4 regions of the Paenarthrobacter sp. AB444 genome follow, and region 3 is predicted to be linked to each of the others. Evidence: riboswitches for the same ligand, from Rfam matches in the RefSeq annotation. Region 3 holds a riboswitch; each other region holds the start of a gene.
What was found. Region 3 has a riboswitch for cyclic di-AMP ahead of PQ627_RS17225 (C40 family peptidase). Riboswitches for the same ligand answer to the same signal wherever they lie in the genome.
Positions count from the first base shown of each region.

Region 1: another riboswitch for cyclic di-AMP. It lies ahead of PQ627_RS06135 (NlpC/P60 family protein); the one in region 3 lies ahead of PQ627_RS17225 (C40 family peptidase).
Region 2: another riboswitch for cyclic di-AMP. It lies ahead of PQ627_RS14320 (hypothetical protein); the one in region 3 lies ahead of PQ627_RS17225 (C40 family peptidase).
Region 4: another riboswitch for cyclic di-AMP. It lies ahead of PQ627_RS12940 (hypothetical protein); the one in region 3 lies ahead of PQ627_RS17225 (C40 family peptidase).

Region 1 covers NZ_JAQZBY010000003.1:189,225-192,672, forward strand. Annotated here, with positions in the region: gene PQ627_RS06125 (NCS2 family permease) at 57-1,499, opposite strand; gene PQ627_RS06130 (copper resistance CopC family protein) at 1,614-2,246, shown strand; cyclic di-AMP (ydaO/yuaA leader) riboswitch at 2,421-2,585, shown strand; gene PQ627_RS06135 (NlpC/P60 family protein) at 2,589-3,374, shown strand.
Region 2 covers NZ_JAQZBY010000011.1:72,601-76,048, forward strand. Annotated here, with positions in the region: gene PQ627_RS14315 (PucR family transcriptional regulator) at 1-28, shown strand, start outside; gene PQ627_RS14320 (hypothetical protein) at 226-1,434, opposite strand; cyclic di-AMP (ydaO/yuaA leader) riboswitch at 1,450-1,600, opposite strand; gene PQ627_RS14325 (ATP-dependent DNA ligase) at 1,807-2,865, shown strand; gene PQ627_RS14330 (DUF6480 family protein) at 2,959-3,222, opposite strand; gene PQ627_RS14335 (alpha/beta fold hydrolase) at 3,335-3,448, opposite strand, start outside.
Region 3 covers NZ_JAQZBY010000015.1:104,207-107,654, forward strand. Annotated here, with positions in the region: gene PQ627_RS17220 (M23 family metallopeptidase) at 1-830, shown strand, start outside; cyclic di-AMP (ydaO/yuaA leader) riboswitch at 976-1,137, shown strand; gene PQ627_RS17225 (C40 family peptidase) at 1,142-1,873, shown strand; gene PQ627_RS17230 (NlpC/P60 family protein) at 1,967-2,731, shown strand; gene PQ627_RS17235 (HNH endonuclease) at 2,949-3,448, shown strand, end outside.
Region 4 covers NZ_JAQZBY010000009.1:179,742-183,189, reverse strand. Annotated here, with positions in the region: gene PQ627_RS12945 (sensor histidine kinase) at 1-1,214, shown strand, start outside; cyclic di-AMP (ydaO/yuaA leader) riboswitch at 1,347-1,505, shown strand; gene PQ627_RS12940 (hypothetical protein) at 1,511-2,368, shown strand; gene PQ627_RS12935 (glycosyltransferase) at 2,500-3,448, shown strand, end outside.

The DNA of each region.
Region 1 (3,448 bases), on a different contig from region 3:
ACAGCAGTTCCGGGTCCAGAGTGTCTGAAATACCGGAATGCCAACCCGACGCAGGGCTACTTGACGCCCAACAACTCCTCCACAGTTCCAATGCCGAAGAACAGCAGGAACGCCGCAGCCACAGCCCACATCAGGGGGTGGACTTCGCGGGCACGGCCCTGGAAAGTGCGGATGAGGACGAAGGAGATGAAGCCGGCGCCCAGGCCGTTGGCGATGGAGTAGGTGAACGGCATCAGGGCAATGGTCAGGAACGCGGGAATGCCGACGCCCCAGTCCTGCCAATCGATCTTGCCCACCTGGGACACCATCATGAAGCCCACTACCACCAGTGCGGGAGCTACGGCTTCAAAGGGCACCAGGTTGATCAGCGGCGTGAAGAACATGGCAATGAGGAAGAGAACGCCGGTGACGATTGAGGCGAGCCCGGTCCGTGCGCCTTCGCCGATGCCCGCGCCGGACTCCACGAAGATCTGGTTGGAGGAAACCGACGCTCCACCGCCCACAATCGCACCGAGGGCGTCCACCTGAAGTACCCGGTCCACATTGGGAATGTTGCCGTCCTTGTCCACGGTCCCGGCCTCGTTTGCCAAGCCCACCATGGTGCCCATGGCATCAAAGAAGATGCTGAGCAGGATCACGAAGGCCAGCAGCGCGGCGGCGATGAAGCCCAGGTGTTGGAAGGCGCCGAACGGGTTTGCCTTGCCGATCAGGGAAAGGTCCGGAGCGCCCCATTCGGACAGGGTGGGCGCCACGAGGGACCAACCGCGGGGATTGACGTTCTTGCCGTCGAAGCTGGGCCCGATGTGAAGGGTGAACTCGAGGATGGCGGCCAGCGCCGTGGAGACGACAATGCCGATCAGGATAGCGCCACGGACCTTGCGGACCACCAGGGCGATGGTCAGGATCAAACCGACGGCGAAGACCAGCGTGGGCCAGCCCATGAGTTTGCCGTCAACGCCGAGGCCCAACGGAACGGTGGTGCCCGCGGCGTCCGGGATGCGGCGGACGAAGCCTGCGTTCACAAGGCCGATCAGGGCGATGAACAGGCCGATGCCCACCACGATCGCGGTCTTGAGGGCCTCGGGCACTGCCTTGAACACGGCGGTGCGGAACCCTGTGAGGACCAGGATCAGCATGGTGACACCCGAGAGGACCACCAGGCCCATCATGTCCGGCCAGGTCAGCTGGGGATGCGAGGCGACGGTGACCGCTACGAAGGCGTTGACACCCAACCCGGTGGCCACGGCGAAGGGGTGCTTGGCCCAGGCGCCCATGAGGATGGTCAGGATGCCGGCAACGAACGCCGTGGTGGCCGCCACCGCGGTGAAGCCCAGGGACGCGCCGCTGGAATCGGCGCCCGAGAGGATCAGCGGGTTCAGCACAACGATGTAGCTCATGGCGAAGAATGTCGCGAAACCGCCGCGGATTTCCCTTGAGTACGTGGATCCACGTTCGGAAATCTTGAAGTAGCGGTCCACTGCAGAACCTTGTTTAAGCATGAAGGTCTCCGGGTTTTGGGGGGAGTGTGCTATCAAATCCTATGCCGTGGAATGTGGGGGCTGCGGACCATTCCCCTAGTCTGTAAGGAAGCCAACACTAGGAGAAACCGCCCCATGCGTACCATCCGTCCGCTTCTGGCCGCCGTCGTCGCCGCCTTTGCCTTCGCCTCTGCCCTGCTGTTTTCCGCGGCACCGGCGTCCGCGCACGACGTCGCGGAATCCACGGCGCCGGCGAACGGTGCCACCGTGGCTGAAGTACCGGCGTCGGTCTCCATTACGTTCAACAACCGGCCCCTGGCCATCGGTTCGGGCGTCACCGTAACCGCCGGGGGCGAGAACTGGGCGGACGGACCCGTGGAAATCATCGACAGCCAAGCTGTGCAGAAGCTGCGCCCGGGCGCGCCTGCGGGGGAGTACACGGTCGTTTGGCGCGTCGTCAGCTCCGATTCGCACCCGATCGAGGGGACCTTCAAGTTCACGGCCACCGCAGGAAGCACGACGGCGGCGAGCGGCACGGCGGCTGCCTCACCGTCCGGATCGGCGACGTCGGCCACGGTCCCGTCGGTGGGGTCGGCACCTCCTGGAACGGGGAGCAGCGCACCCGCGGCGGACGCGTCCCAGCCGTTCCCGTGGAGCATTGTTGTCATTGCGGCAGTGGCTGTGGCGCTCGTGATCTTCCTCGCGGTGACAGCGCGCAGGAAACTCGCTGCCTCCGATGACCCTGAAGGCCCCGCATCCGCGGAATAACGGGGTTTTCTACATAGCTGCGAATATCTCGGTTCGGTTACCGCGACACGCCAAAGCAACGGTTCCCGTTACTTAAATGTGACTTCGTGGCGATCATCGCGTACGGTGGTACCTGTGCCTGTTCCACGTAGCAGGCACTTCCGGCCTGATTGCCTAGCTCTGCCGCAGTCCGGAATCCGTTCGCAGACAAACCTACGGCAGAGACGGGGAACCCAATTTGGGCCGCTTACGAGCGTGCCTTGGGGTGAAGTCACGAAGCTTCCGCTCAGCGGGAGATAGTGGCCGGGTGACTCCCATCCGAATCCGACAGCTAACCTCGCAGGCATCGGGAGAGGCTCTTTCATGTCTTCACGCATTCTTCGCGGCCGTCGTAAGGCGGACAGCGTACGTCCTAATCCGTTCATCTCCATCTCCAAGGCCGTTGCCAGCAACGCTTCAGGCGCTGGCCGCCAGGCAGCCGTTATCGCAGCAGCTTCCGGACTCGTTCTGACCGGCTCCGTAGCTGCCCACGCAGCCGAGGCTCCGGCCCAGCGCGACTCCAGCCCCGCCACGGTCGCCGAGACCGCCTCCGAGGCTCCCACCAAGGTTGTCACCGCCCTTTCGACGGCGACCATCAACTTTGAGCGTCCCGCAGTTGCTTCCGTTGCAGCTCCGGTCATCGAAAAGCCGGCTCCGGTCGTTGAGGCACCTGCCCCCAAGACCGCTACCGTCACTGCTGCTGCGGCTCCTGTTGCCGCCCAGGCCGCAGTTGCTGCTCCCGCCGCTGTCGCTCCTGCTGCCGCTCCGGTGGCTGCTGCTCCTGCAGCCGGTGGCGTCAACGCTGCCATGGTTGCCTCGGCTTACGCCCAGATCGGCATCATGCAGGACTGCACCGCCATGGTTGAGCGGGCCCTCGGCTCCGCCGGCATCCCTGTTGGCGACCTGGCACCCATGCAGTTCCTGAACTACGGCAAGGTTGTCAGCGACCCCCAGCCCGGCGACATGATCGTCCAGTCCGGCCACGTTGCCATCTACATCGGCAACGGCCAGGCCATCAGCGGTGGCATCAACGGCAACCAGACGGGCATCCACCCGATCAGCTGGCTGACCGCGACGGGTCCCATCACCTACGTACGCGCTGGCGCATAAGCCTCACGCTTCAACGCAAAGGCCGGTGTCTTCCGAAGATTGATTCTTCGAAAGACACCGGCCTTTGGGCTTTA
Region 2 (3,448 bases), on a different contig from region 3:
GCGCTGGGCAGGCAGGCCAAGGATCTGAGGGCCTCTTGAATCAGGGGCCATTAACCACATGAGGCAGGCACCCGGCGTGGGTGCCTGCCTCATGTGTTGGCTAGGAACGCCTTAGGCGCTGGCAACTCCAGCGGCCCCTTCGGCGTCGGAACGTGGACGTGCGGCTGCTGCTGCAGTACCGGCTGTGCCATCCGGTGTGGACTGTGGTGCGGGGCAAGCGGATGCTCACTGCAACACATCCCGGGCAGCACCAAGGAGCGATTCCAAGGTGGATGCTTGCGGCTTCGGCGTGTTCGGGTTGCCGGTGGGCCGTGGCTTGGAGGTCTCCGTTGGCGTGGGCGAAGGCGTGGGAGTTGTGGTGGGAGTGGGCGTGGTGGTCGGCGTTGGCGTCGCCGGGGGCGTGGTGACCGTGTCCGACGGCACGTCGCTGGGAGTCGGCGCGGGCTGGGCCGGAGTCGTTCCGGGCGCAGGCGTCGAGGTCACGGGCGGTGCAGCAGCCGGGGCTGCCGCCGAAGGTACCCAGACCGGCGCGGCCAAGGAGACGTGCGGTGAGGGAACCGACGACGGCGAAACGGCCGCAGGTGCCTCCGGGACCGTTGCCGGCTGGCCGGCTTCGGACGAGGCTGAACCCGATGACGACGGGGACGAAGCCGTGGTGTAGGACGTCCGTGGTGCCGGTGCGGCGGAGCCCGATTGGCGGTCTGCGTTGCTGCCGCCGGCTTGGCTTGTGGGTGCTTCCTGCCCGAAGAAGGGAAGATGCAAGGCCTGGCCCACGGATCCTGCGGTCAGGGCGAGTCCCAGCGCGCCGGCAACAACTGCCATGCGCTGGCTCATGTGCTTCACGGACGCGGCTTTCCGCAGGACGGCTTGGGGTTCGCGGCCGAATGTCGAGGTCGCGGCGAGGCCCGCAGCGTTAAGAGGAGCTGGCGTCTTGGGTGCAGCTGCGGCGACCACGGGTATGGCCGCGGTGGCCGGTTCTGGAACATCCTGCTTGACCGGTGCATCCTGCTTCGGGCGCACGGACTGAACTGTATCCGCGGGCTGGGCCACGTCTTCTTGCCGGACGATGGGGATCGCGGACGTTGGAGGGCCCGGCGTGGTTGAAGCGGGGGCTGCGGCCCGGGCGGCCTCGACAACCGGGATGGCCGCGGTCGCCGGTTCCGGGAGCACGGATTTCGCTGCCGGGGTTTCTGCCGGCTCAATCACGGCGCGGGCTGCCCGTTCCCGCTCAGCGGCACGCGCGGCGGCGCGCGTGGTGGGAGCGGCTGCGGCGGGCGCCTCTACCGTGGGCGACGCAGTGGTGGGAATCGCCGCGGTGGCGGGTTCCGGCGTCGTACTTTCTGTACCGGTGACCTGTCCGCTGGGTTGGGCCCGACGGCGTCCGGTTGGCTTGGTGCGCTCGCGTTCGAGTTGCGCGCGGCGCGTGTTATCCATGGTTGGGGACATGGTTGTGCCTCTCAACGCCTGCGAGGTTAGCTGTCGGGTTCGGACGAGGCCGTCCGGCCGCTGGTTGCGGCTTCACCCCAAGGGCTTGTGGAGAAAACAAGCCCGGAGAACTGTGGGTCCCCCGTCTCTGCCGCGGGTCTGGCGGATCCTGGATTGCGGCAGAGCCCGGCGTCAATCCAGAAGCGGCCCAGCGGAGATTCGGGTCGCCCTACGACCGTACAGTAGCCGGAAAGTAAAGTCACATTAATGTAACGGGCGGTACGTCCGCCCGCTTCGAGAGGGTTCTACCGCTTAGGCTTCGGGGCGCCAAAGTCCGGAAGGCACTAGCCTTGGGCGCCTACTGGCCGGTAGACATGAGCTATGGACCTGCCTGTGATGCCGCCCGTTTCGCCCATGCTCGCCAAGTCTGTCCCGAACATCCCCGACGTTGGGCATTACGAGCCCAAGTGGGATGGGTTCCGGACGATCGTCTTCAAGGACGGGGACGAGATCATCCTGGGCAGCCGCAACGAAAAGCCCATGACGCGCTACTTCCCGGAGCTCGTTGAAGCCCTAAAGAAGAACCTTCCGGACAAATGCGTGGTGGATGGCGAGATCATCCTGATCCAGGGCAACAGGCTGGAGTTCGAGGTGTTGCAGCAGCGGATCCATCCCGCGGACAGCCGGGTGCGGATGCTTGCGGAGAAGACGCCGGCGTCGTTGGTGGCGTTCGACCTTCTTGCCCTGGGCGAGGAGGATCTCACGGGAAAGCCCTTCGCCGAGCGGCGCGCGGCCTTGGAGAAAGTCCTCGCCAACGCTGAGCCGCCGGTGTACGTCACGCCCGCGGTGACTGACCTGGAGCGGGCCAAGGAATGGTTCGTGCAGCTTGAGGGAGCAGGGCTCGACGGCGTGCTGTCCAAGCCGCTCGACGGCACCTACCAGCCGAACAAGCGGGTGATGTTCAAGACCAAGCATGAGCGGACAGCCGACTGTGTCGTGGCCGGCTTCCGGTGGCACAAGACCGCGAAAGTTGTGGGCTCGATGCTCCTGGGGCTTTACGACGACTCGGGCCGGCTTCATCACGTTGGCGTCGTGGCATCATTCCCCATGGCAAAGCGGGAGGCCTTGGTGGCTGAACTCGAGCCGTATCAAGTGGATTTTGCCGACCACCCTTGGGGTGAGTGGGCCAACCAGGAGGCCGGTGGATCCAGGATGCCCGGCGCCCAGAGCCGGTGGAGCGCAGGCAAGGACTTCTCCTTTGTTCCCCTCCGCCCTGAGCTGGTCATCGAGGTGGCGTACGACTACATGGAGGGCGACCGGTTCCGCCACACGACGCAGTTCCGTCGGTGGCGGCCGGACCGGACCCCCGAAAGCTGCACGTATTCGCAGCTTGAGGAGCCTGTGGAGTACGACCTCGGGGAGATACTGAGCCTCCCGTAGGGTCGCTGCCAAGCACGTTGCCAACCCGCTGTTGCGTCGCTGGCCAGCAACGCAACAGCGGGTTGGCAACGGAGTTAGCTGTGCCGCCGGGAACTACTCCTCGTGCCCCTGGTCGCTGCTCATGCTTCCTTCGGCAGGAGGCGTTTCGCCTGGGGGTACCCCTCCACCGGGCTCGAGTCCTGTGACGTTTCCGTCCAGGGGATCGGGGTTGGCTGAGGCGGCGGGATCGTCGTCCTCGTCCTGGCGCATATCGGGATCTTCGTGGATGCTGTCCGCCTCGGCCGTGGTGTCGATGGGGCCGGTTGCGCCGCTCACGCCGAAGGTCCGGGGATCGTCTTCCGGGTCATAGCTGGTCATGATGCATCCTTTCGTAAGCAAACTTACTAATCCGCTTGCCCCGCCAGCCTAGCCTGATCCGGCGGCACCCAACAAGGGCACCCCGGTGAGTACCGTCGTCGTGCGTTAGCTCTCAGCGGTGCTGCGTTGTTGCGGTGACAAAGCTCCGGATGGCATCCGCCACGGCCTTGGGCCGCATGTGCTGGGCTACGTGGCCAACCCCGGGAATCTCCACCAGGCGTCCCTG
Region 3 (3,448 bases):
CGCAGAACGTCAGGGGCCGCCGCCGCGCGTCCGGCCCCGCTACTGAGCTGCGGCCAGCCCGCGTTGTATCGGAGATCCGGCCGCGCGACACCGAACGTCAGGTGCGCCGCCGTAAGAGCCCGATGCGCCAGGTTGCCGACTTCGCCGCAGCAAGTGGCGTCGGGCAGAAGGCCGGAGTTGCGCTTGCCGCCACCGGCCTTGTCCTGACTGTCGGGCTGCCGGCTACCAGCCCCGTCATGGCCACCTCGGAATCGGGCCAGACCGAATCCGCCCTCGCCGTTGGCGGCCCCGTAGGAAGCCAGCCCGAGGTTTCCGCGGCAGCATCGGCCAAAATCGACTTCAGCCGTGCAGCTGTTGCCACCGCCGCCGACCCCGATGGAAAGCTGAAGCAACTGCTCAGTGCCCAGTCCGCCGGCAGCATCCAGCGGTCTTCTTCCCTGGGAACCCTGGGCAGCCCCCTTGACTCCCTGGTCACGGCATCGCCCTTCGGTTACCGCGTCAGCCCCCTGACCGGTGGAACCGGAGACTTCCACCGCGGGCAGGACTTCGTGGCCCAGTGCGGTACGGCCGTCCATGCTGCAGCGGCAGGCAAAGTGACCTTCGCCGGATGGCACGAGTACGGCGGAGGCAACCGCGTTGTGGTTGACCACGGCAATGGCCTGGAGACCACGTACAACCACCTGTCCTCGTTCAACGTCCAGGTGGGCCAGACGGTCAACCGTGGCGACACCGTCGCCCTGAGCGGCACCACTGGCGCCTCCACCGGCTGCCACCTCCACTTCGAGGTCCAGGTCAACGGCGAAGTCGTCGACCCCATGGGCTGGCTCTAAGCCATTTGATGGTCTTCTCTCGCATTGATGACACGTCTCGTGACCTGAATGTGACATTCGCTTTCAATTGTTATAACCTTCAGAGCGCATCGGCTTTTTAGGGGGCCGATGCACTTGAGTGGATTGCCTAGCTCTGCCACCACTCGAGGTCCGTTCGCAAAAATCGTCTGGCAGGGGCGGGGGAACCACTTTTGGTCTTCGAATGAAGGCCTTGGGGTTAAGTCGCAAAGCTTCCCAGGAAGCAAAGCGGCCGGATGACTCCCATCCGAATCCGACAGCTCACCTCGCAGGCATTGGGAGAGGCTACCTACGTGTCATCACGCACTACCCCTGCGCGCCATCGCGCTGAAACGGTTCGTTCGAACCCGTTGAACACTCTTTCGAAGGCTGTTTCATCCAACGCCGGTACCGTGGGTCGCCAGGCCGCAGTGCTGGCAGCAGCCTCAGGCCTCGTCCTTACTGTCGGACTGCCGGCCAATGCCGCTGACACCGACGTCACCACTTCGGAAGTCTCCAGCACCCAGCAGCTGGCTGCCACCGCAGTGGTCACTGCAGAGCCCACCGCCACCGTTTCCTTCGAGAGCCCGGTCGTGGCCACCCAGGAGGCCCCCAAGGTCGTCCAGCGGGCAGCCCAGGTAACCGAGCGCACTGCCGACGACGCCGCGGCAGTCACCGCCAAGTCCTCCGAAACCAAGGATTCCGCTGCAAGCGCGGCAGCATCCGGGCTCGCCGCAATCGCCTACACCGGAATCGGCTCCCCCTACGTATGGGGCGGCACCACCCCTGCCGGCTGGGACTGCTCCGGTTTCACCCAGTGGGTCTACGCGCAGGCCGGCATCAGCATCCCCCGCGTGAACGCCTGGACGGCGATGAAGCCCACCAGCACCCCCCAGCCTGGTGACCTCGTCATGCAGAACGGCGGAGCCCACGTGGGCATCTACGTCGGCAACGGCATGATGATCAGCGCTTTGAACCCGAGCCAGGGCACCCTGCTGCATTCCGTGGCTTCCACGGGCACGTCTTCGTTCTTCACCCTCCGCTAAACACACCGATTCGGGGCTGGCTGACGTACCCCTGCCAGCCGGCCCACTACCCGCAGGTACCCCAACTGCCTGCGGATACGAAAGAGAAAAACAATGACCAGTGCACACAAAGTTGCACGGCACCGCGCTGAGGCCCCCAAGACCAGCTCGCTTGCCGTGATCGCCAAGGCCGTCAGCGTCAACGCCGGTGGCGTCGGCCGCCAGGCAGCTGTCATCGCCGCAGCGTCAGGTTTGGTCCTGACCAGCGGTATTGCTGCCAACGCTGCTGAGACCAACGTTGACCGTGAGTCGACTGCGACCACCGCTCTGGATGTCCAGTCGGCTGCCCAGGCCACGATTGCCGCAGACTCCACGGTCGCCATCTCCTATGAGCGCCCTGTTGTCACCACTGTCGAAGCTCCCGCTCCCGTAGTGGAAGAGGCTCCGGCAAAGGTTGAGGCCAAGGCTTCCACGGCCACGGCAGCCAACGCCACGGTGGCAGTCAACGCCGCAACCCCGGCACCGGCCGCTCCCGCAGCCTCCAGCGGACTTGGCGCAGCCATTGCCGCCGCCGCCTACGCCCAGCTCGGCGTGACGCAGGACTGCACCATGCTGGTCACCAACTCCCTCGCTGCTGTTGGCATCCACTTCCACGACTGGCCGGCCGGCTACCTCTCCCTGGGCCGCACCGTCAGCGCAGCGGAAGCACAGCCAGGCGACCTCGCCTACTACGCCAACGGCGGTCTGGCCGGACAGGCCCACATCGCTGTTTACGTCGGCAACGGCATGGCAGTCCACGGTGGATGGAACGGATCCACCACGGCACTGTTCAGCGTCAACGTCGGCTCCGGACCGGTTTTCATCCGCGTCAACGGCTAGTCATCGACTTCCAGGAACACCCCGCAGGCAGTTGCCGGCGGGGTGTTCTGCTTTAACCGCGCATGAATTTTTGCAGACACTGTGAGCGAATCGACAAATAAATTCGTTGATACGGCATATAAGTGCTTACCCTTGTGTTGTCGATCCACAGCCCGTACATGCAGAGGGCAGCCGGCCCTCGTGCCCCTGACGGGTGCGGCCGTGAAGAGGTACGTGCATGCGCACACTCGTTCTGAATGCTGGATATGAACCGCTGGCGGTTATTACCTTCCGCCGGGCGCTGGTCCTTGTGCTCACTGGGAAAGCTAGCGTAGTGGCCGAAGGCGACGAGCCTGTCGTCGGGCCACAGGAGATTCTCGGACGCCCCTCCGTGATCCTCCTTAACCGCTACATCCGTCCCAAGTACAACAGGATCACTGCCGTGAGCCGCCGCGGGGTTCTTCGCCGCGACGGCCACCGTTGCGCCTATTGCGGGAAAACAGCCCACACCATAGACCACGTCCACCCCAAATCCAGGGGCGGCGCGGATTCCTGGGAAAACCTGGTTGCGGCGTGCTTGAAATGCAACAACGCCAAGAGCGACCACACACTGGCTGAAATGGGATGGAAACTCCGTTTCAAACCCGGTGTGCCCCAGGGGACCATGTGGCAGATCAAAGAACTCGAGAAACCTGCGCCGGACTGGGACCCGTTCCTGTTGCCGGAATCCGCTGCCTG
Region 4 (3,448 bases), on a different contig from region 3:
CGGCCGGTACGTTGAGCGCCCGCATCGATGGATCAACGGTGCGCAGCTCCGGGCTGATCGACGCCGGGGGCAACCGCGTTTCCTTGTCTTCCGCCGACGAGCAGGTCCTCCTGGCGCTGCCGACGGGGGACCGTCCCGTGGACCGCTCACTGTCCAACGGCGACTACCGGCTCATGGCCGTCAAAACCAATTACGGCGACGTGATCGTCACGGGCCTGCCACTGGCGGACAAGCAGACTGCGGAGGCTTCGCTGGTCTGGACCATGGTGCTGGTGTCACTTGGCGGCCTGGTGGTGATCGGCCTGGTGGGAACTGTGATCATCCGTCGCACCATGCGGCCCCTGGAGCAGCTCTCCGAGGTCGCCACCAAGGTTTCGCGACTGCCTCTCGACGCCGGCGAGGTGGCACTTGCGGTGCGTGTACCGCCGTCGGCCTCCCATCCCGGGACTGAAGTTGGCAGCGTAGGCCACGCCCTGAACCAGATGCTGAACAACGTCGCGAGGGCGCTGGAGGCCCGCCAGGAAAGCGAGACAAAAGTGCGGCAATTCGTGGCCGATGCCTCGCACGAACTGCGGACGCCGCTGACGGCCATCCGTGGCTACACCGAGCTGCTGCGGATGACCGAGAACTTCACCGACGACGGCAGGAAGTCCTTGGCCCGGGTCCAGAGCCAGTCCGAACGCATGACGACGCTGGTGGAGGACCTGCTGTTGCTGGCAAGGTTGGACGAAGGCCAACCGGTGAAGGTCACGGACGTGGACCTGACGCAGTTGGTGATCGAGACCGTAAGCGACGAGAAAGTCATGGCCCCGGACCACATCTGGCAGCTGACCTTGCCGGACGAACCGATCACGGTGCGTGGCGATGCCACGCAGCTGCATCAGGTATTGGCCAATCTGCTCTCCAACGCCCGCAAACACACCGATCCCGGAACAACGGTGGTCACCGGCGTGATGCTCTCGGCAGACGGCAGCGCAGTGGTTACCGTAACGGACAACGGGCCGGGCATTCCCGGAGATTTCCAGGGCAGGATTTTCTCCCGGTTCGCCCGCGCCGACGCCGCAAGATCGGGGTCGGAAGGGACCTCCGGCCTGGGCCTGTCAATCGTCGAGTCCATCGTCGAAGCCCACGGCGGAAGCGTGGAGGTGACGTCCAAACCCGGGCGGACGGAGTTCGCCGTCCGGCTGCCGGTCGCCATCAGCAACCGCACATAACGAAACCGGCAAGGCGACTCACCGGCGTCGTGATCTCTGTTACCTAAATGTGACTTCTGCGGAATCCTCCTGTACCGTCGAAAGGGTGGGTCGCTCAAAAGGGCCCGCATCCGGGATGCGCCGAGCTCTGCCACTTCCCGGAGTCCGTTCTTACTCCGAGGCAGAGACGGGGGACCCAGAGTCTCCGGGCCCAGGCATTTGCCGGCCCTTGGGGTGAAGCCGCAGCGTGACGCGCGGCCGGATGACCTCATCCGAACCCGACAGCTAACTCCGCAGGCGCTGAGAGGTAATCACACATGTCTGAACTTAACGATCAGACGCGCCCTTCCGCGCGTCACCGCGACCAGAACGACTCCCCGTTGAAGAAGTCGCAGACCGTCCTCAAAAAGGCCGCCCGTGAGGGCAAGTCCGGCAACCGCATGCCCGTAGTGGCCGGCGTTATTGCCGCCGCACTGGGTGTTGCATCCCTGGGAACAGCCGCCAACGCCGCGCTTAGCCTTCCCGAGGCAAGCCGCGTTGCCGAGACCCGGACCGCCGCCGAGGCCAGCAACGCCAAGGCCGCTGAAGAAGCCGCCGCAGCCAAGAAGGCCGCTGACGAAAAGGCTGCTGCCGCCAAGGCCGCCGCTGACAAAGCAGCAGCTGACAAGGCTGCAGCCGACAAAGCAGCAGCTGACAAGGCAGCTGCCGACCAGGCCGCCGCTGCACAGGCAGCAGCTGAGAAGGCCGCTGCCGACCAGGCCGCAGCAGAGAAGGCTGCCGCTGACGCAGCCGCCAAGCAGGCAGCCGACGCCGCTGCTGCCGCCGCCGCAGAAGCCGCAGCCGCCGCTGCAGCCCCCAAGGCTGTTGACGACCCCGCTGCTGCCAAGGCCTATGCTGCCAGCATTCTGGGCAGCTACGGCTGGAGCGCCTCTGAGATGACGGCACTGAACACGCTGTGGGAGAAGGAATCAGGTTGGCGGACCACTGCCACCAACGCTTCCAGCGGTGCCTACGGTATTGTCCAGTCGCTTCCGGCCGGCAAGATGGCTTCTGCCGGTGCGGATTGGCAGACCAACTACCAGACCCAGATCAAGTGGGGCCTGAACTACATCAAGGAACGCTACGGCTCCCCGTCAGCTGCCCTGGCCTTCCACCTGGCCAACAACTGGTACTAAGCCAAGAGTTTCCTGAAAAGCCGCTCCCGTCCGGGGGCGGCTTTTCGCGTGTAAAGGGCCCTGCGCACTTACACAGTCGCATCACAGCTTCCGCCTAAAGCCCTCACAATCGGCGGCCCCACTGTGAATGCATGACGCTCATAGATCCCGCCACCAGTGCGCTGCCGAACCCCGCCCATGCGGGGCGCTTCGCCGCTCCTGCCTTGCCCCACCGGCAGCCGCGGCGCTCTCCCGTGGACACGCGGACCACGGTCCCTGTCCTGGACGTCACCATTCCCGTCCACAACGAAGAGACCGACCTCGAGGAATGCCTGCGCCGCCTGCACGGCCACCTGGTGGAGACGTTCCCGCATACGTTCCGCATCACGGTGGCGGACAATGCGAGCACGGACAACACCCTGAAGATCGCCGAGCGTCTGGCCCGCGAGCTCCCTGAAATCGGCGTCATGCGCTTCGAGGAAAAAGGCCGCGGCAACGCCCTGCGCCAGGTCTGGCTCGCCTCACAGTCCCCGGTGCTCGCCTACATGGATGTGGACCTTTCCACTGATCTGGCCGCCCTGGCGCCCCTGCTGGCTCCACTGATCTCAGGCCACTCAGACCTTGCCATCGGTACACGTCTGTCCCGCAACTCCCGCGTGGTCCGCGGGCCAAAACGCGAGTTCGTCTCCCGCAGCTACAACGTCCTCCTGCATACGCTCATGGGGGCCCGGTTCTCCGATGCCCAGTGCGGCTTCAAGGCCATCCGGGCAGACGTCGCCCACAGGATCCTCCCGCACACCCTGGACAACGCCTGGTTCTTCGACACCGAACTCCTGGTCCTTGCCGAGCGCTGCGGCCTCCGTGTCCATGAAGTCCCCGTCGACTGGACGGACGATCCCAACTCAAGTGTCGACGTCGTACGAACCGCCGTGGCCGACCTCCGCGGAATGGCGCGACTGACGCGCGACCTCGTCACCGGCCGGATCCCCATCCCGGAGCTGCGCGCGGCACTGGCCCGCGGTCCGTTGCCGGCGTCGTCGCGGACCTCCGAATCGACCCCGCGCGCCAGCCTGTTCGGGCAATTGGTGCGGTTTGGATTCA